DNA from 3 places in the Marinobacterium sp. BA1 genome. Region 3 is predicted to be linked to each of the others. Evidence: predicted binding sites of a transcription regulator. Region 3 holds the regulator's gene; each other region holds the start of a gene.
The links. The regulator FNR, encoded in region 3, switches genes on or off when oxygen is low (the NO sensors DNR and NnrR bind a similar motif). The targets are predictions, from matches to a motif close to TTGATNTANATCAA.

Region 1 (6,176 bases), 580 kb from region 3:
GAGCCGAAGTGTCACTGCACACCCACTTTGTGGTGCGCGAAGACGCCCAGCTGTTGTACGGCTTTGCCGATCAGCAGGAGAAACTTCTGTTCCGCTCATTAATCAAGGTGAACGGTGTCGGCCCCAAACTGGCTCTTTCTATACTGTCCGGCATCAGTGCCAATGACTTTATCCGCAGTGTGCACAACGAAGACACAACGGCGCTGGTGCGGGTGCCGGGAGTGGGCAAAAAGACGGCGGAACGTTTGATTGTTGAAATGAAAGACCGCCTCAGTCAGCTGCAGCTACCGACCTTGACCGAGCTGGAACTGAGCAGTGGCAGCCAGTCCGAGACGGTTTTGGTTCCGGAAGCGGACCACCGTGCGGAAGCCGAAAGCGCGCTGATCGCACTGGGTTACAAGCCGCAGCAAGCCACGCGCGCGATTGAACAGGCAGTACAGGCACTGGGAGAAGATGCGGTCACCGAAACGCTGATACGCCATGCCCTGCGTACCATGGTGGGTTGAGACAAATGCTATGAGAATTGAAGCCGACCGTTTTATTACGCCCATGGCGGCGCCTGCCGAAGAGGTTCAGGATCGTGCCATACGCCCCAAGCTGCTCAAGGATTATGAAGGGCAGCCTGTGGTACGTGAACAGATGGAGATCTTTATCCATGCGGCACGCAACCGAAACGAAGCGCTGGATCATACGCTGATTTTCGGCCCGCCCGGGCTTGGTAAAACTACACTGGCCAATATCATCGCTCATGAGATGGGCGCGCAGATCCGCACCACTTCCGGTCCGGTGCTGGAGAAGGCCGGTGATCTGGCAGCCTTGTTGACCAACCTTGAAGCTGGTGACGTGCTGTTTATTGACGAAATACACCGACTAAGCCCCAATGTTGAAGAAGTACTCTATCCGGCGATGGAAGACTACCAACTGGATATCATGATCGGTGAAGGGCCGGCGGCGCGTTCAATCAAGCTGGATCTGCCGCCTTTCACCCTAGTGGGTGCCACCACTCGGGCGGGTTTGCTCACTTCTCCCTTGCGGGACCGTTTTGGGATAGTACAACGGCTTGAGTACTACTCGATTCAGGATCTGACCGGTATCGTAATGCGCTCGGGGCAGTTGTCGGGGACCCATATCGATGAAGACGGAGCTCGAGAGGTGGCAAGACGATCACGCGGCACGCCGCGTATCGCCAACCGACTGTTGCGCCGGGCACGCGACTTTGCCGAGGTGAAGGGTGATGGCCGCATTACCAAGGATATTGCCGATCTGGCGCTGAACATGCTGAATGTGGATGAGCGTGGCTTTGACCATATGGACCGTCGTCTTTTACTGGCGATGATCGAAAAATTCGGTGGTGGTCCGGTGGGGATCGACAGTCTTGCAGCCGCAATCAGTGAAGAACGCGATACTATCGAGGATGTGCTGGAGCCCTATCTGATCCAGCAGGGGTTCATGATGCGCACCCCGCGTGGGCGCGTAGTCACTGACCATGCCTATGTCCACTTCGGGATTGAAAGGCCTGACTGATATCAATAGTTTATTGATGTGTTAGGTCTCTCAAACAACTGACTGATAAAGATCAAGTCGGCAATGTGCCTGTCCGTCTACGATGATGACAGTCCACTAGCGGAGATCATCATCATGTCGGCCGTACTGAATCATCATGAGCTGGAAAGCTTCTCTGAGGAGTTGCATGATATCGAGCATGTGCGTCAGCTTCTTAGATCGATCCCTCCCGGGCAGACCGAGCTGCAGGCTACACTTGAAGTCGCCAGGCGATTGGACTTGGAGCATCTGCGCCATCATCTCGATGTCATTGGGCGCTGCAACGAAGCACTGGAGCGTATCAATCGAGGTCGCTACGGCAGCTGCTGTCGCTGTGGCGAAACAATCGAGCTGAACCGTCTCAGGGCTGATCCACTCACGGAGTGCTGCCTGACTTGTCAGGAGTAGCGCCTCCCCCCTTGTATTAAAATCTGCGGCTGCTATTGTTGTGTGCCATCTGCAACCTGATCAGGTCGACGGCATGCCGTTTCAGTGGCCGCTACGTGTCTACATCGAAGATACCGATCTCGGTGGTATTGTCTACTACGTTAATTACCTGAAGTTCATGGAGCGTGCGCGCACTGAGCTGCTGCGGCAATGTGGTGGCTCTCAGCAGGCGCTGATGGCTGACGATATCATTTTTGTCGTAACACGAACCGAGTGCCGTTACTTGGCCCCTGCACGTCTGGATGATGAACTTCTGGTCGAAGTGAGTATCGAACGGGCGAGCAGGGTGAGGGTATCCTTTCAGCAGCGTATTGTCTGCCAGGCGGATAATCGTCTGCTGTGTGAGGCTGATGTGGATGTTGCCTGTGTGCGCGCTTCAGACATGAAGCCGACACGATGGCCTGATAACCTGCTTCAATCCATGAAAACTGTTACCAAGTCACTGCCTGCTGTCGAGGAGAAATAATGGAAGGCAAACTGCCAATCTGGAGTCTCGTTGAAAATGCGAGCCTCACCGTTCAATTCATTATGGTGCTGCTGTTCCTGGCCTCGTTTATTTCATGGGTGATGATTTTTCAGCGCCACCAGGTACTGCGCAAGGCACGCCGTTCCATGCGTCAGTTTGAGGATCGCTTCTGGTCGGGAGTGGATCTGGCTCAGCTGTTCCGTGATGTGAACCAGTCTCCCAATACGATCTGTGGGGCGGAGAATATCTTTCGTGCGGGGCTGCAGGAGTTTACTCGGCTGACTCAGAAGGCCAACCGTGAGCCGGATGTAGTGATGAACGGTGTTCAGCGCGCCATGCGTGTTGCCATGGCGCGTGAAGAAGAAAAGCTGGAGCGTCATTTGCCGTTTTTGGCCACCGTGGGTTCAACCGCTCCGTATATGGGGCTGTTCGGTACCGTTTGGGGGGTTATGAACGCCTTCCGTGGACTGGCAACCGTTCAACATGCCGCCATCTCGGTAGTGGCGCCGGGTATTGCTGAGGCTCTTATCACTACTGCGATCGGTCTGTTTGCCGCAATACCGGCGGTGGTGGCCTATAACCGTTTTGCCTCCCAAGCCGAGTCTCTGTTGAGTAACTATGAAACCTTTGCCGATGAGTTTTCCAGCATTCTCTACCGGCGTGTGCACTCCGTCTGAGGTTTTAATCTATGGATTGGCGTCCACGCAAGCAACGCAAAATCAACGCGGAAATCAATGTTGTCCCTTATATTGAGGTGATGACCGTACTACTGGTCATTTTCATGCTGACTTCGCCAATGTTGACTCAAGGGGTAGATGTGAATCTGCCTCAGGCCGGTGCCGAGCCAGTGGAAACGGAAGACGAAGAGCCTCTGGTGCTGACGGTTGATCGTGAAGGACAGTATTACATCAATGTGGGAGGTGATGACCGGGTCCCAATTAGCCGTGAGGAGGTGGCCAGCCGTGTCGGAAAAGTGCTGGCCAGCGCACCACGAAAACTGTTGCTGGTAAGAGGTGATCGGGACGCAAGCTATGATCAGGTAGTGCAACTGATGGTATTGCTGCAGCAGGAAGGTGCAACCAGTGTTGGCCTGGTGACGGAATAGCGCGGTGGAGATGCGAAGCTATATTTTGCCCTTTATGCTGGCTTTTGTTGTGCATGCGGCAGCATTTTCACTGATCAGCATGAACTGGGATCGGCCGGCTGAGTCGGTACGTTCAGCTCCCCGTCATATCCAGGCGGAGATGATAAACCTCAAGGCTCTGGCTCAGCAGCAGGCGGCACAGGAGCAGATTGCTCGCCAGCAGGCTGAGCAAAAGCGCAAGGCGGAAGAGGCCCGTCAGCGTCGCGAACGTGAAGCGGTTGAACAGCGCCAGCAAGAACTTGCACGTAAGCAGGCAGAAGCCGACGCACGTAAGCGTGCGGAGCAGCAGGCCGAACAGAAACGACAGCAAGAGCAGGCGCGACAAAAAGCGGAAGAACAAAAGCGTCAGGCTGAGCTGGCTGCTCGCAAGAAAGCGGAGGCAGAAGCGGCGAAACGCAAGGCGCAGGAACAGGCTAAGCGTGAAGCCGAAGAGGCCAAGCGCAAGGCCGAAGCAACTGCCAGAGCTGAAGCAGAGCGCCGCAAGCAGCAGCAACAGGCGGAGGCAGATCTGCAGCGCAAGCTGGCAGCCGAGCGCGCGGAAGCACAGGCTCGCGCTGAGCAGGCTTCTCAGGCAGTAATTGGAGATATACAGTCCTACATTCAGGCTGTATTGCAGGACAGCTGGCGTATTCCGTCAACCGCTCGCAACGGAATGGAAGCAGTAGTGGCGATACACTTTCTGCCAAGCGGTGAGGTGGATCAGGCCTATATTCATACCAGCAGTGGCAATGCACAGTTCGACAGCTCTGCGGTGCAGGCCGTGCTGAGAGCACACAGCTTTCCGAGGGTTGCGGATGTCGATCCACTGCTGTTTGAGCGTCGATTACGTAAACTTTTAGTCAAATTCAGGCCGGAGGGGCTGAGGTGGTAAGGATCAAGCAACTGTTTGCAGCGTTTACATTGCTGCTCGTCGCGCAGCTGGTGCAGGCTGAGCTCATGGTAGAGGTAACTCAGGGGGTTGAGGCGCCGACCTCCATTGCTGTTGTGCCGTTTGGGAATAATACTGGCTCAGCGCTGGCGGAAGATGTGGCACAAGTGGTCGGTCAAAATCTGGAGCGCAGTGGCTTCTTCAGTGCCATGCCGCGTGACAATATGCTGAGCTTTCCGACTCGCCGTGATGATGTGTACTTCAGAGATTGGCGCGTGTCCAAAATGGATTATGTGGTGATTGGGCGTATTGACTCAGTGGGTGACCAGCTCAGCTTGCGTTTTGAGTTGTACGATGTGCTGCGTGAGCGGCAGGTGCTGGCTGAACAGGTCAGTGCAACCGCCTCAAGCTTGCGGGATGCCGCCCACTATATGGCAGACAGGATTTTTGAGCAGCTTACAGGCCTTAAAGGCGCCTTTGCGACTAAGGTGGTGTACGTCACGGCGGAGCAGTTGGGTGATCAGAAGCAGCGTTATCGCCTGCAGCTGGCGGACTGGGATGGCGCTCGAGCGCAAACCATACTGGAGTCTGCCCAGCCAATCATGTCACCGGCATGGTCAATGGATGGCAGCAAGCTGGCATATGTGTCCTTTGAAACAGGGCGTCCTGCCATTTACGTACAATATCTTGCAACCGGCAAACGCGAGCGCATTCAGTCCTTCCCGGGTCTGAATGGTGCACCCGCCTGGTCGCCGGATGGCAACCGTTTGGCGCTGGTGTTGTCGCGTGATGGCAACCCGGAAATCTATCTTCTGGATCTGCGCAGTCGCCAGCTGCAGCGTCTGACTCAGCATTACGGTATTGATACCGAACCGGCATGGTCACCAGATGGGCGCTCGTTGATTTTCACCTCTGATCGGGGCGGTCAGCCACAGATCTACCGCCTGGGGCTTGAGGATCGCAAGCTGGAAAGACTCACATTTGACGGTAACTACAATGCCAGGGGGCGCCTGACTCAGGATGGGCGATTCCTGACCATGGTTCATCGCAGCAGTGGCGGTGGCAATGGCTTTAATATAGCGGTACAGGATTTGAAAACGGGGCGACTGGATATACTCACTCGCTCCGGCATGGCCGAATCACCCAGTATCGCGCCGAACGGCAGTGTGGTCATTTATGCCACACAGGAAGGTACGCGCGGAGTGCTGGCGGCCGCATCACTGGATGGTCGGGTTCAGTTCAGAATGCCGGTTGACAGGGGTGATGTACGAGAACCTGCCTGGTCACCCTACTTGCAGTAGGTCGGCGCGGCAGCAAACTGCAACACAATGGCAATACACTCATTTAAACAGTCAAATCGAGGATTTATCATGCGGGTAGTCAATCTGAGCAAAGCGGTTGCCCTGACGGCAGCCATGGTGTGGGCTGCAGGCTGTAGCACCACCAGTACTTCTACTGACGCGGGTGGTGCGGCAGGTGATGGTACTTCTGCTTCTGGTGCCAATACTTATGGCACCTCAGGTAGTCGTGTCAGCGGTGCCATTGTGACAGCCGAAGATCTGCAGCAGCTGCGCACCGTGTTCTATTTCGACTTCGACCAGGCCGTAGTGCGTCAGGAAGGATTCTCTGATCTTGAAGCTCATGCCCGCTATCTGTCCCAGAACCCTTCGGCATCCGTACGCCTGGAAGGTCATGCTGATGAGCGCGGT
Region 2 (6,176 bases), 3.1 Mb from region 3:
GCGGTACGGAAGGCATCAGGTACGGGCAGGAAATCATCCGATTCAAAGTGCCCTATTTCCTGTTCATACAAGAAATGATGCAGCAGCTCATGGTCACGGCTGCACTCCTCCTCAAACAGGCTGTGCATGACAATGGCCGCAGCCCCTGCATCTTCGAGCCGACAGGCGCCATCCAGTGTGGCCGTCAACGGTGAAGCTGAAGGTACCAGTGGACTATCCAGTTCAAACCCCAGATAGCGGGTATGCAATCGCTTACTCATTCTGGCCTCCTGTTTCCGGCTCTGTGCCGGCAGGCGCACTCTCTGCCGATGCACTTTCTACGGCGGACCAGCTCAGTCCGGCCAATTGTTCATAGCGGTGGTAGCGTTCGTTAACCTCCCTCTGGGCCTGCTCCAGAAACACCTTGGACGCTTCGGGGTTGGCCCGTGCAAGCATGCTGAAACGCGCCTCGGAACGGGCGAACTGAGCATAGGGGATGGAAGGCGGTTTGGAATCCAGCTTGAGCGGATTCTCGCCCTGCTCGGCCCGGCGCGGGTCGTAGCGGAAGAGTGGCCAGTGACCGGATTCCACCGCCAGGCGCTGATGCTCATGGTTGTCGCCAGCCAGATTAAAACCATGCGCAATACAGGGTGAATAAGCGATGATCAGTGAAGGACCGTCCCAGCTTTCAGCCTCCTGAAAGGCGTGCAATGTCTGCATATCCTTGGCGGCATAGGCAACATGAGCGACATAGACGTGCTCGTAATCCATGGCGATACGGGCTAGATCCTTCTTCGCCACCGGCTTGCCGCCGGCGGAAAACTTGGCGACGGCACCGCGCGGCGTCGCCTTGGAAGTCTGGCCACCGGTATTGGAATAGACCTCGGTATCCAGCACCAGAATATTGACGTTACGACCGGACGCCAGCACATGATCAAGCCCACCGTAGCCAATATCGTAGGCCCAACCATCACCACCGATAATCCAGACACTGTGACGACACAGTTTGTCTGCCAAGTGATAGAGCTCATGCGCACGCAAGTCATCCATTCCCTGCAGGCACTGGCGCAGCCTCGCAACCCGCTCTCGCTGGGCACGGATACCGGCCTCATCGTTCTGATCAGCCTGCAGCAACTCCTCCACCAGGTGCGCTTCCAGTCGGTCACTCAAGGCCTGCAGCAGCTCAATAGCGTATTCCGTTTGCTTGTCCAGCGCGGCCCGCATGCCGAGGCCAAATTCGGCGTTGTCTTCAAACAGGGAATTGTTCCAGGCAGGTCCACGCCCTTCCGCGTTCATCGTCCAGGGAGTAGTCGGCAGGTTGCCGCCATAAATAGACGAACAGCCAGTGGCGTTGGCAACCAGCATGTGATCACCGAACAGTTGGCTGAGCAGCCGAATGTAAGGCGTCTCACCACAGCCGGAGCAGGCGCCACTGAACTCGAACAGCGGCTGCATCAGCATGGATCCTTTCATGGTGCTGGCCTTGAGCCCGGTACGGTCAAACTCCGGCAGCTGGCGGAAAAACTCCCAGTTAGCCCGTTCACGTACCAGGATATCGTCCTTGGGAACCATGTTCAGCGCCTTACGGCTCTGGTTCGATTTGTCATGAATTGGGCATATCTCGACACAGAGGGTACAGCCAGTGCAATCATCAGGCGAGATCTGATAACTGATCAATGTACCCTCAGGGAAGTCTTTCGCGCCTTTGATCGGCACTGCCTTGAAGCCCTCAGGCGCCCCTTTCACCAGTGTCTCGGGAAACGCCTTGGAACGGATCACCGAGTGCGGGCAGACAAATACGCATTTACCGCAGTGGGTACAGAGCTCCTCTTCCCATTGCGGCAACTCAAGTGCCAGATCCCTCTTTTCATAGGCCGCCGTGCCACTGGGCCAGGTACCGTCGATGGGCACCCGGCTGACCGGTACCCGGTCGCCGCGCCCAGAAATCAACTCTGCCGTGACTTCGCGCACAAAAGTAGTCGCGTCAGCAGCATTCACTTGGTGCATCGGTATCAGGCTCTGTGCCTGATCCGGCACGTCAAAGGGCTGCAAATGTGCCAGCGCATTGTCGATGGCTGCAATATTCATCTGTGCAATACGCGCGCTGCGCTTGCCGTAGGTGGACTCAACAGCGGCTTTTACCTGCGCAATCGCCTCATCCCTTGGCAGAATATCGGTCAGCGCAAAAAAGCAGGTCTGCATGATGGTATTGATGCGTTTGCCAAGCCCGACATCAGCCGCCACTTGATAGGCATCGATCAGCCAAACCTTCAGCTGCCTGTCGATCATCTGCCGCTGCACCGGCTGCGGCAGCGACTGCCAGAAAACCTCTCCCGTCAGAGGCGTATTGATCAGCACGGTGGCTTTCGGTTTTGCCTTTTCCAGCATCGGATAGCGATCCAGAAAAACGGGCTGATGACAGCCAACAAAATCAGCCTCACCGCTTTGAACCTCGTAGGCCGAGCGTATTGGCTCAGGACCAAAACGCAGATGCGAGACGGTGACCGCACCGGATTTCTTCGAATCGTAGACAAAGTGCCCCTGCGCAAACCGACCTGGCTTTTCTCCGATAATGCGAATGCTGTTCTTGTTGGCGGATACCGTTCCGTCTGCTCCCAGGCCGTAAAAAACGGCCTGCACCTGCTGTCTCGCGGCACGGTTGCGAAAGCTTTCATCCCAACGCAGGCTCAGGCGCGTGACATCGTCGTCAATACCGATGGTAAATTCACGCTTGCCTTCCGGGCGGGCCAGATGGTCGAACACCGCCTTGACCATGCCGGGAGTAAACTCCTTTGATGACAGGCCAAAGCGCCCACCCAGAATGCGCGGCAGTCCAGTGCCCCGCCAGGCATCTTCGCTGCAGGCGTTGAAAACAGCTGTGGTGATATCCTTGAGCAGCGGCTCGCCATCCGAGCCGGGCTCCTTGGTGCGATCCAGCACCGCAATGGCACGCACAGTGTCCGGCAGCTGTTGCAGCAGCCGCTCAGAGGCAAAAGGCCGGAACAGGCGTACGTTCAGCAGCCCAACCTTTTCGCCTTCGGCATTGAGATGTTCTACGGTTTCAACCACCGTCTGGCTGGCTGATCCCATCACCACAACGACCCGTTCGGCATCGTCGGCTCCGCTGTACTCATACAGCGAATATTGGCGGCCCGTCACCGCTGCAAAGCGATCCATTGCGTTTTGCACAATGGTCGGAAAGGCGTCGTAATAGGGGTTACACGCTTCGCGTGACTGAAAAAAGAGATCCGGGTTTTGTGAGGTGCCGCGAATAAAGGGGTGCTCGGGAGACAGTGCTCGGTCACGGCAGGCCCTGATCAGACCGGGGTCGATCAGCTGTTGCAGCTGGGCCGTTGTAACCAGCTCTACCTTGCTGATTTCGTGGCTGGTACGAAAGCCGTCGAAGAAGTGCAGCACCGGCACCCGCCCTTCCAGCGTGGCCATCTCGGCAATGGTGGCCATATCCATCACCTCTTGAGCATTGCCTGAAGCCAGGATGGCAAAGCCAGTGGTGCGTGCAGCCATCACATCACTGTGGTCACAGAAAATTGACAGTGCGTGAGTTGCCACCGAGCGCGCCGCAATATGAAACACCGTCGGCGTCAGCTCACCGGCAATCTTGAACATGTTGGGGATCTTCAGCAGCAGCCCCTGCGAGGCGGTGAAGGTGCAGGTTTTGGCTCCGGCCTGAAGTGAACCGTGTACGGCACCAGCGGCACCAGCTTCGCTCTGCAGCTCAATCACTTCCGGCACACTGCCCCAGAGATTGGGGCGCCCCGCATTGCTCCAGCTGTCAGCCAGCTCACCCATCACCGAAGCCGGCGTTATCGGATAGATGGCGATGACATCATTGAGCTGGTGGGCGATGGTGGCAGCTGCTTCGTTGCCATCCATCATCCGTGTTTCTGACCTGGCCATGCCCAACTCCTGTTATCCGGGATTAAGCGTTCAGTATGGCAGATCCTGCAGTAGCCGAGATTGACCTGTGCCAACCTCAGCCACGCTCATTCAACGCCCCGTGAACTTAGGGTCCGTTAACAAAGGGATCAAACGGACTCTCCACGACCGAAAAGCACATCCACAAGATCGCGGAAACTGGACGCCTGAAGATTGATTTCGACCGGCACCTGCAAACGACGGGCAATTTCACTGGCAGAAATAATGCCGCAGATCTCCTGTGACTCCGGGTCAACCACCAGCATGTGCATGCTACCTTCATGACGCAGCGTCTTGAGCAGATCGCCGATGGTACCCTGTTGCAGGGCTGACAACGGCACTCCGCGCAGCTTGTCACGACTGACCATCACGTCCTTGATACTCAGGTCCTCACGCTTGAGGCCCAGGCTGGTAGCTTGGCTAAGCACCTTGCGACTTTCCAGATCGATCACGGTCAGGATGCCGCGGAAAGCCTTGCTGCTGTCGGTGACGATGACCGAACGCACATGCACCTTGCGCATCGCCTGGGTGGCATCACTGATGCTTTCGGTCAGATTCATGGTCAGTGGTGGTGTTTGACGAAAATCGGTCATCACCAGTTGTGCCGGTGAATCCAGGTTGGTGATGGCGTGATCTGCACCTTCAGCAAGGCGGGTGTAGTCCTCAAGGCCGATGGTTTTCAACTCATGGTAGTTCTTCATGTTCTTTTCCTCGCGCTGTACCAGCGCTTCGTTCGGTAATCCAGATCGGCCTCTAGCCGATAGTGTTATGGCTGCCACAAAAGCAGGCGAACGGCGGTGCGCGTGACCGGTAAGAAGCCTCAAAGGTTGATTCCCTTTGATCAGCTATTTCGTCGAGACAAGGAGCAGGCAGGCTGTCACAGGAGGTGTGTAATGGCTGCGGCAGAAACAAATCGGTGTCAGTCTGGGTGTTATCCAGCAGCAAATCGGTACTGTTGACGGCAAGGCTTTCGTCTCCCGGTTTGGGGACTGCACCGCCCTCAAAACCGTAAAACAGCAATACTGCCAAAAGAAACAGAACGGTCGGCTTTCCGATCGTTCTTGCCGAAGGCATCTCGGCAACATGAAACCAACAGGCAAATTTTGATCGCAACGGATCAACCTCAACAGACAAAGGTGTCAAATTCAGGATAGGCCTGTCAGCTTGAGTGTCAATAGGGTTACCCCTGAATCACACGTCCGCGGTACACCATCAGTGGGGTTCTGGACCCATCCGGCGCTGCCACAGAGTCGGTCGGCTCGTCCTCTTCAACGAGCGGATGTGCAACAGCCGGCGTGTCGCGATACCCCAGGCGTTCCAGCAACTGCTCCGCCTGGTCAGGCAACAGGGTTTCCATCAGTGGATAGATCAGCTCGGGTGTAAAGGAAAAGCGCAGTGGTGCCAGACTGGCCAGCTGAGCCACCGCGTTTTCATTGTGCAGCCCGTTATATGCAACACCCAGCAGTTGCCCCTTGGACAGCACAACCTGAGCCGCATGATTATCTGCACTGACCACAAACAGGGTGCCTGTTGCCCGCTGTTGAACAAGTTCAAAGAGTTGCGCTGTCAGTCCACCGAAATCAGCCGCAAGTGTGCCCATGGTTGCCTCCGTTTATCCATGACCGCTAACTTTACTCGGATACAGAAGGACTCAAGCAAGAAACGGACCAGTCCCACTCACCGCGCTGTCAGGGCTAGAACGGGTCCGTCGGCCGGAAAACCGCACCTAAATGGTGCAAAGACCTATCCGAACTGGGGCGCGTCGAAGTTTTCCGGCTCGTCAGTATATATACAAACATTCCAGTCTTCGGCCAGACCATCTTCAGCCTTGCAGTAACGCTCGAAGAATTCGACGATTTCCCTGCGTTGGCAGTGCGCCTCAAAGCTTTCCATATCGCTCCAGATTTCGTGGAACACAATCGGAAAACTGGTGCCTTCGGCAAAGGGGCTGCTGATTTGACGCGTCACCGTGTACTGCACACAGGCATCTTCACGGTGGGCGTTGGGTTCCAGCATCTGTAATGCGCGAAACAGCTCGGCTTCCTTGCCGGGCCGAGGCTTAAACTGGGCAGTGCAATAAACCAGTGAGGACATGCCGCCTCTCCTTACTTTGGTGTTCAGGGTTGGGAAAAAATACGGTCCAATTGAGCTGTGTAGGGCCTAACACTCTGCTTGTCTGCCGCCGGTACCTGCGCCAGTGTGCGTGCAATACTCACCGCCTGCTCCATCTGCTGACGCATCTCCGGTGGCACCAGCTGCAG
Region 3 (6,176 bases):
TGCTCGCTGAACAGAAGCTGCAGACTGTCATAGGCCATCACGCCACCGACACCTACCAGAATCACGCCGAGCGCAACCGTGCCGACGGTTTCAAAACGCGCATGGCCCCAGGGGTGGTTTTCGTCAGGTGCCTGGTGAGACAGACGCAACACGATGACCACCATGAAGTCGGTGACCAGGTCCGACAATGAGTGGATACCGTCCGCAACCAGCGCAGTGGAGTTGGCGATGACCCCAATCAGGATTTTAAGGATGCCGAGTACGGTGTCCAGAACAGCACCAATGATGGTGACTTTTTCGGCTGCCTTGCGGCGTATGTCCAGTTGCTCTTGCATCAATCCGAAGCTCTCTCATCCGACAGCGGGGGATGATACCTGCAACACTCGGCCAGAACCAGCGCAAAGGCCTTAAAATTAACACTTGCGTTATGTAACATATTGATAATAAATGAATAAATACAGCTGATCAAAAAATAATCAATCTGTAGAAGAGCAAGAGAACATGCCTGCTGAAGCCGTTTGGTAATCAAATTTTCACAGTGTTATCCACAGCAGATGTGGGTATACCCGGCCAGCCCAGAGGTAATGGGGGATGGCGGTAAAGTCTGTGTGAGCGATTGTCCCTCTAGGCGAGAGTAACCTAAGATGTTGCTTTGAATTTTGACCTTCACGGGAGCGAAAATGCAAACCTCAGTCATGACCCAATGGTTTTTGCCGCTGGCGCTGTTTGTCATCATGCTGGGGGTTGGTATGACGCTCAGGGTTGATGACTTCCGGCGTGTGCTCAAGGCACCCCGCGCTGTGCTGGTGGGGTTGCTGGGACAGCTGCTGTTACTGCCTTGCCTGGGGCTGATGTTGGTAACGGCGCTAGAGTTGCCGCCATTGTTGGCCGTTGGCTTGATGGTACTGACCTTTGCACCGGGTGGCGCTACCTCCAACATGCTAACCTTGTTATCGCGGGGCGACACGGCTTTGTCGGTGTCGCTAACCGCTATTTCAAGCCTGATTACGCCTTTTTCGCTGCCGTTGTTGACGTTGATGGCCCTGAGTCATTGGCAGGGAGACGCTGTACTGCCCGATTTTCCTGTGTTGGAGTCGGTGATGAAGTTGGTACTGGTGACATTGTTGCCGGTGTTACTGGGCATGCTTGTCAGTGGCCGCAGCCCTGGCTTCAGCCAACGGGTTAAAAGGCCTGTAAAGATACTGTCGCTGGTGTTTATGGTTGTGGTTGTTACCGGAATTGTGGCGGCCAACTGGGGACGCTTGCCGGCTCTGGTTGCCATTGTAGGGCCTGCAGCGTTGCTGCTGGCACTTTTGGCAATGGGCAGTGGCTACTTGCTGGCTCGCCTGATGCGGCTACAGGCATCGCAGCAGGTGACCCTGAGTATTGAAGTGGGAATTCAAAATGCGGGGACGGCTTTGCTTGTGACGGGCGGTTTGCTGCAGAGTGCTGAAATGTCTGCCAGTGCGCTGATCTACGGGGTGTTGATGCAATTGCCGGCCTTGCTGCTGGTGGGTTGGCGCAACCGTGATCTGGTGCTGGTGCGCCAGCGCATTCAATGATTAGTCGATACCGGTGATCTTGTGCGTCTGCAGACCCAGTTTCCACTGTGGATGCGCCATGCAGTAGTCGATGCAGCGGCGGATATTGGTAGTTTGCAGAGGGCCATCCATTGGCTGCAGATAAAAATGGTCAAAGTGCATTTCAGTGAACCGTTCGGGTTGAGCCAGTGGCTGTGGGTAGACCAGCTTCAGCTCGTTACCGCTATGTACAACCAGTTCGCTGCCGGCCTTGGGGCTGACGCAGATCCAGTCGATACCTTCGGGCAGAGGGCAAGTACCGTTGGTTTCGATGGCAATCTCAAAACCCTCGCCGTGCAGAGCGTCAATCAGATCTGAATCAAGCTGCAGGGCGGGCTCTCCACCAGTGCAGACAACGTAGGGCTTGCCGTCTGGGGAGTCCGGCCAGAACGAGCGAACCCGCTGTGCAAGCTTGGCCGCGCTGGCAAACTTACCACCATTTTGTCCATCGACGCCGACAAAGTCCGTGTCGCAGAAGTCACAGATTGCTTTAGATCGATCCTGCTCCCGGCCGGACCAAAGGTTGCAGCCGGCAAAACGGCAGAATACCGCTGCCCGTCCTGCTTGAGCACCTTCTCCCTGCAGCGTATAGAAGATCTCCTTAACGCTGTACATGCTCGCCTCCAAGCGCCGCGATCAGCTCAGGCAGCAGGCGGGCATACTCGAGCCCCATGCGAGCCAGTTCGGTATCACGGGCCGCGAGTGCCTCTTCAGGCGTGTCGGCTTCGAGCTGATCACGGTACTCATCGCACAGGCGCAGGCGGTGCAGGCTCAGGTCTTCATGCAGGACCAGCCGGATCTGCTGCTGCCATTCCAGCGCCAACCGCTTGACCAGCATGCCGGTACTGATATGTGCTGCAATCTCGTCACACAGCAGTTCCTGGCCCTTGACGCTGATTTTGCTGCCCTCGGTCATCGGGTCACGCAACTCACACTCATCTTCCAGTGCCCAGCCCTGTGGCATGGTTTCACCCTGTACCCAGGCTGTCATGACCTTATCGGCCTGCACTTGAGTTTGCACCAGCTGTACCTTGAGTGATCCCAGCGCCTGGCGCAGCTGATTCAGCAGATCTTCTGCACGCTTGTGCGAGGAGGCATCCACCAGCAGCCAGCCCTGCTGTGGCATCAGCAGGGCGTATGTACGGCGACGACGGGTAAAGCTGCGTGGTAGCAGGTCCAGAATGACTTCATCCTTGAGTTGCAGCTTCTCTTTGCGGTAGACCTTACGACTTTGCTCGGCTTCAATCAGGGCAACACGCTCATCCAATGCCTCGCGTACAACGCTGCCGGGCAGAATGCGCTCTTCCTGCAGCAGGTTGATCAGCATGAAGCCGTTGCTGCTGAATACCAGCATCTCGTCAGCTTCGCTCACTGGTGCCCTCCAGCCGCTGCGACTCAGTTCCTGACTGCCACAGGGGGTGAATGGATGTTCTGACAGGGCTTCGCTCAGGTGTTCAGGGGTAAACCCCGGGGTGGGTTCAAAGCGATAGACAATGGCATTACGGAACCAGAGCATGGACTCTCCAGAGGTGCAAAAGGGGTGAATTATAACAGTGTGCACCGGGAAGGCGTACCCGGTGCATCAGATGGGAAGTTCAGCAGCCTTCGTAGGCGAGCAGGGAGTAGACGGGGATGCCCAGTTCCTGAATGCGGGTGGAACCCTGCAGATCCGGCAGATCGATCAGGGCGGCGGCCTCGATAACCTCCGCGCCAAGTTTCTTGATCAGGGTGCAGGCGGCCAAAATGGTGCCGCCGGTAGCAATCAGGTCATCGAACAGAAGTACGCGATCACCGGACTCAACCGAGTCAATCTGCATTTCAACTGCGGCGGTACCGTACTCCAGCGTATATTCCTGATGAATGGTTTCGCCCGGCAGCTTGCCTTTTTTGCGCTCCAGCACCAGCGGCAGGTTAAGCTGGTGCGCCAGGATCGCGCCAAACAGGAAGCCACGGGCGTCAATACAGGCAATATGCGTAATGTCGCTGTCGATATAACGCTGGATGAATGCATCCGACACCATACGCATCGCTTTGGGGTCTTTGAAAATGGGAGTTACATCGCGAAAGGTTACACCGGGTTCGGGCCAGTCCTGCAGTGAACGGATGACAGACTTCACATAAAACTCATCGTAGGACATAAATATCTCCCGGTTAGGCGCTCAATTGACATAACTCAATGCTGCGAGGGCGGATTAAGGGTGTAATGGCTTCGTTGGGTTACACATTGAGATGGCTACTTCATTGTGCAACTTGAGGCATGGCTTCGAAAGAGGCCATGCCTTTTTTATTGGCGTGATACTGGCCCCGGTTATAAACCGCCAACCGTATGGATGGGCTTGATAATGTTGGCAGCTTCCCCGTCATGGTGTCAGCTGGTCTGGTTTTCCTGATGCTGGGAGCATTCACCTTGGCGTGCCTCGCCAGACAAACGATACATTTCGTCCAGGTTGGTCAGCTCCACTTCCTTGCCGTCCACTTGCATCAGGTCCATCTTTTGAAAGCGCGTAAAGATGCGGCTGACGGTTTCCACGGCCAGGCCCAGATAGTTGCCGATCTCGTTACGTGACATCGACAGACGGAAGTTGGATGCAGAGTACCCGCGTGCCTTGAAGCGCTGAGACAATTTGAGCAGAAAGGTTGCCACGCGTTGTTCTGCATTTTTCTTCGACAGCAACAGCATCATTTGCTGATCATCTCGCAGTTCCTTGCTCATGCTGCGCAGCATCTGACGGCGCAGTTCGGGCAGTTGACCTGAAAGTTCATCCAGACGTTCAAAGGGGATCTCACAGACGGTCGTGGTTTCCAGTACCTTGGCTGACATGGGATAGGTTTCGGCATCAAATCCACTCAGGCCGACCAGTTCGCCCGGGAAATAAAAGCCAGTGATCTGCTCTTCACCCTCATTGGTGAGCGTGTAGCTCTTGATTGTGCCGGCCCGAAGGGCATACACGGAGCTGAAGGGTTCACCCTGATGGAACAGGTGTTCACCTTTCTTGAGCGGGCGGCTTTTCTCGATAATATCATCGAGCCGGTCGATCTCGGTCAGGTCAAGCGATACCGGAAGACAGAGTGAGCTCAGGCTGCAGGTCTTGCAATGGACCTGTTGCAGGCTGTGAAGCTTTCCTTGAGATTTCCAGTCGGCCATGGGGTCATCCTTATTTTGGGTTCGTCACGCTGCGAGTGCTTTCCCGCATTATGTAACATTTACCCCAGAGGGTGAAGCGCCGGGCCCGGTTAACGGGCCTCGACTTTAGATGATACGCGAGAAACTCCGTGTGGCTTCATGTTTCGGTATATAGGCATCGAACGCCATACAGATGCGTCTTATCAGCAGGCGGCCTGCTGCAGTCACGCGAATGCGACTGGATGACAACTCGATCAAGCCATCAGTACTGAACTGCTGCAGTTCAGCCTGCTCGGCATTGAAATAATCGCCAAACTGAATATCAAAGCGCTGCTCGACGGCCGCAACATCTAGTTCAAATTGACAGATCAACTCAGTAATGACCGCGCGGCGAATATGATCATCACGGCTCAGTGTTACACCGCGCTTGACGGCATGTTGCTGCTGAGCAACGGCCTGACTGTAGGCGGCAATATCATGCTCGTTCTGATAATAGACATCGCCAATCTGACTGATGGCTGATACGCCCATGGCAACCAGGTCACAATCGGAATGGGTGGTGTAACCTTGAAAGTTGCGATGAAGCTTGCCTTCCGCCTGGGCGAGGGCCAGTTCATCATCGGGCTTGGCGAAATGGTCCATGCCTATATAAACGTAACCGGCCTCAAGCAGGCGATTGATACTGTTTTGCAGTATGTTGAGCTTGGTTTCGGGGCTGGGCAAGTCTTCAGCACGAATGTGTTTCTGTGAGCGGAATCGATCTGGCAGGTGCGCATAGTTGAACACTGACAGGCGGTCAGGGCTCATGGCAATGACGGTGTCGAGGGTATCGGCAAAGCTTTCTTCGCTTTGATGCGGCAGGCCGTAGATCAGGTCCATGTTGATCGATTTGAATCCCAGTTCATGCGAGCATTGCAGTACGCGCGCGGTCATCTCGGTGGGCTGGACGCGATTGACCGCCTCCTGTACCCGTGCATCCACATCCTGTACACCAAGACTGATACGGTTGAAGCCGATCTCGCGCAAAACCTCCAGAGTCTGGTCACTGGCTTCACGCGGATCAATCTCAATTGAATAGTCGCCCTTGTCGTCATCACGCAAATTGAAATTACTGCGCAGTGCCTGCATCAGCTCACGCATTTGATCATCGCTGATAAACGTCGGGGTACCACCACCCCAATGCAGCTGATTTACCTGCCGGTCTCCACGGTACCACTGTGACAGCTTTGCCATTTCACGATAAACAGTATCAAGATAGGGCTGAGCTTTCTTGCGGTTGCGGGTGATCACCTTGTTACAGGCGCAGTAGTAGCAAACGTGAGCACAAAAAGGGATATGCACATACAGCGACAAGGGTGCATGAGGGTCACTTGTGGAGCGCCCGGTTTCGATCAACTTCTCGGGGCTCAGGCCGGAATCGAACTGGATCGCAGTCGGGTACGAGGTATAGCGGGGGCCGGACAGGTCATAAC

Region 1: ACAM29_RS06430 (TraR/DksA family transcriptional regulator) is a predicted target of FNR. The motif match lies at 1,567-1,580, and genes of this name have one in related genera.
Region 2: nifJ (pyruvate:ferredoxin (flavodoxin) oxidoreductase) is a predicted target of FNR. The motif match lies at 3,958-3,971, and genes of this name have one in related genera.

The regions. Positions count from the first base shown of each region.
Region 1 is NZ_BAAFHC010000001.1:1,297,430-1,303,605, reverse strand. It holds gene ruvA (Holliday junction branch migration protein RuvA) at 1-506, shown strand, start outside; gene ruvB (Holliday junction branch migration DNA helicase RuvB) at 517-1,524, shown strand; gene ACAM29_RS06430 (TraR/DksA family transcriptional regulator) at 1,639-1,950, shown strand; gene ybgC (tol-pal system-associated acyl-CoA thioesterase) at 2,024-2,455, shown strand; gene tolQ (protein TolQ) at 2,455-3,132, shown strand; gene tolR (protein TolR) at 3,144-3,560, shown strand; gene tolA (cell envelope integrity protein TolA) at 3,571-4,470, shown strand; gene tolB (Tol-Pal system beta propeller repeat protein TolB) at 4,464-5,768, shown strand; gene pal (peptidoglycan-associated lipoprotein Pal) at 5,838-6,176, shown strand, end outside.
Region 2 is NZ_BAAFHC010000001.1:3,824,503-3,830,678, reverse strand. It holds gene ACAM29_RS18425 (dihydroorotate dehydrogenase-like protein) at 1-260, opposite strand, end outside; gene nifJ (pyruvate:ferredoxin (flavodoxin) oxidoreductase) at 253-3,897, opposite strand; gene ACAM29_RS18415 (CBS domain-containing protein) at 4,026-4,616, opposite strand; gene ACAM29_RS18410 (hypothetical protein) at 4,669-4,989, opposite strand; gene ACAM29_RS18405 (hypothetical protein) at 5,096-5,515, opposite strand; gene ACAM29_RS18400 (putative quinol monooxygenase) at 5,659-6,009, opposite strand; gene ACAM29_RS18395 (hypothetical protein) at 6,033-6,176, opposite strand, start outside.
Region 3 is NZ_BAAFHC010000001.1:718,674-724,849, forward strand. It holds gene ACAM29_RS03510 (cation diffusion facilitator family transporter) at 1-335, opposite strand, end outside; gene ACAM29_RS03515 (bile acid:sodium symporter family protein) at 681-1,562, shown strand; gene queE (7-carboxy-7-deazaguanine synthase) at 1,563-2,195, opposite strand; gene ACAM29_RS03525 (recombination-associated protein RdgC) at 2,182-3,096, opposite strand; gene ACAM29_RS03530 (adenine phosphoribosyltransferase) at 3,176-3,718, opposite strand; gene fnr (fumarate/nitrate reduction transcriptional regulator Fnr) at 3,949-4,725, opposite strand; gene hemN (oxygen-independent coproporphyrinogen III oxidase) at 4,831-6,176, opposite strand, start outside.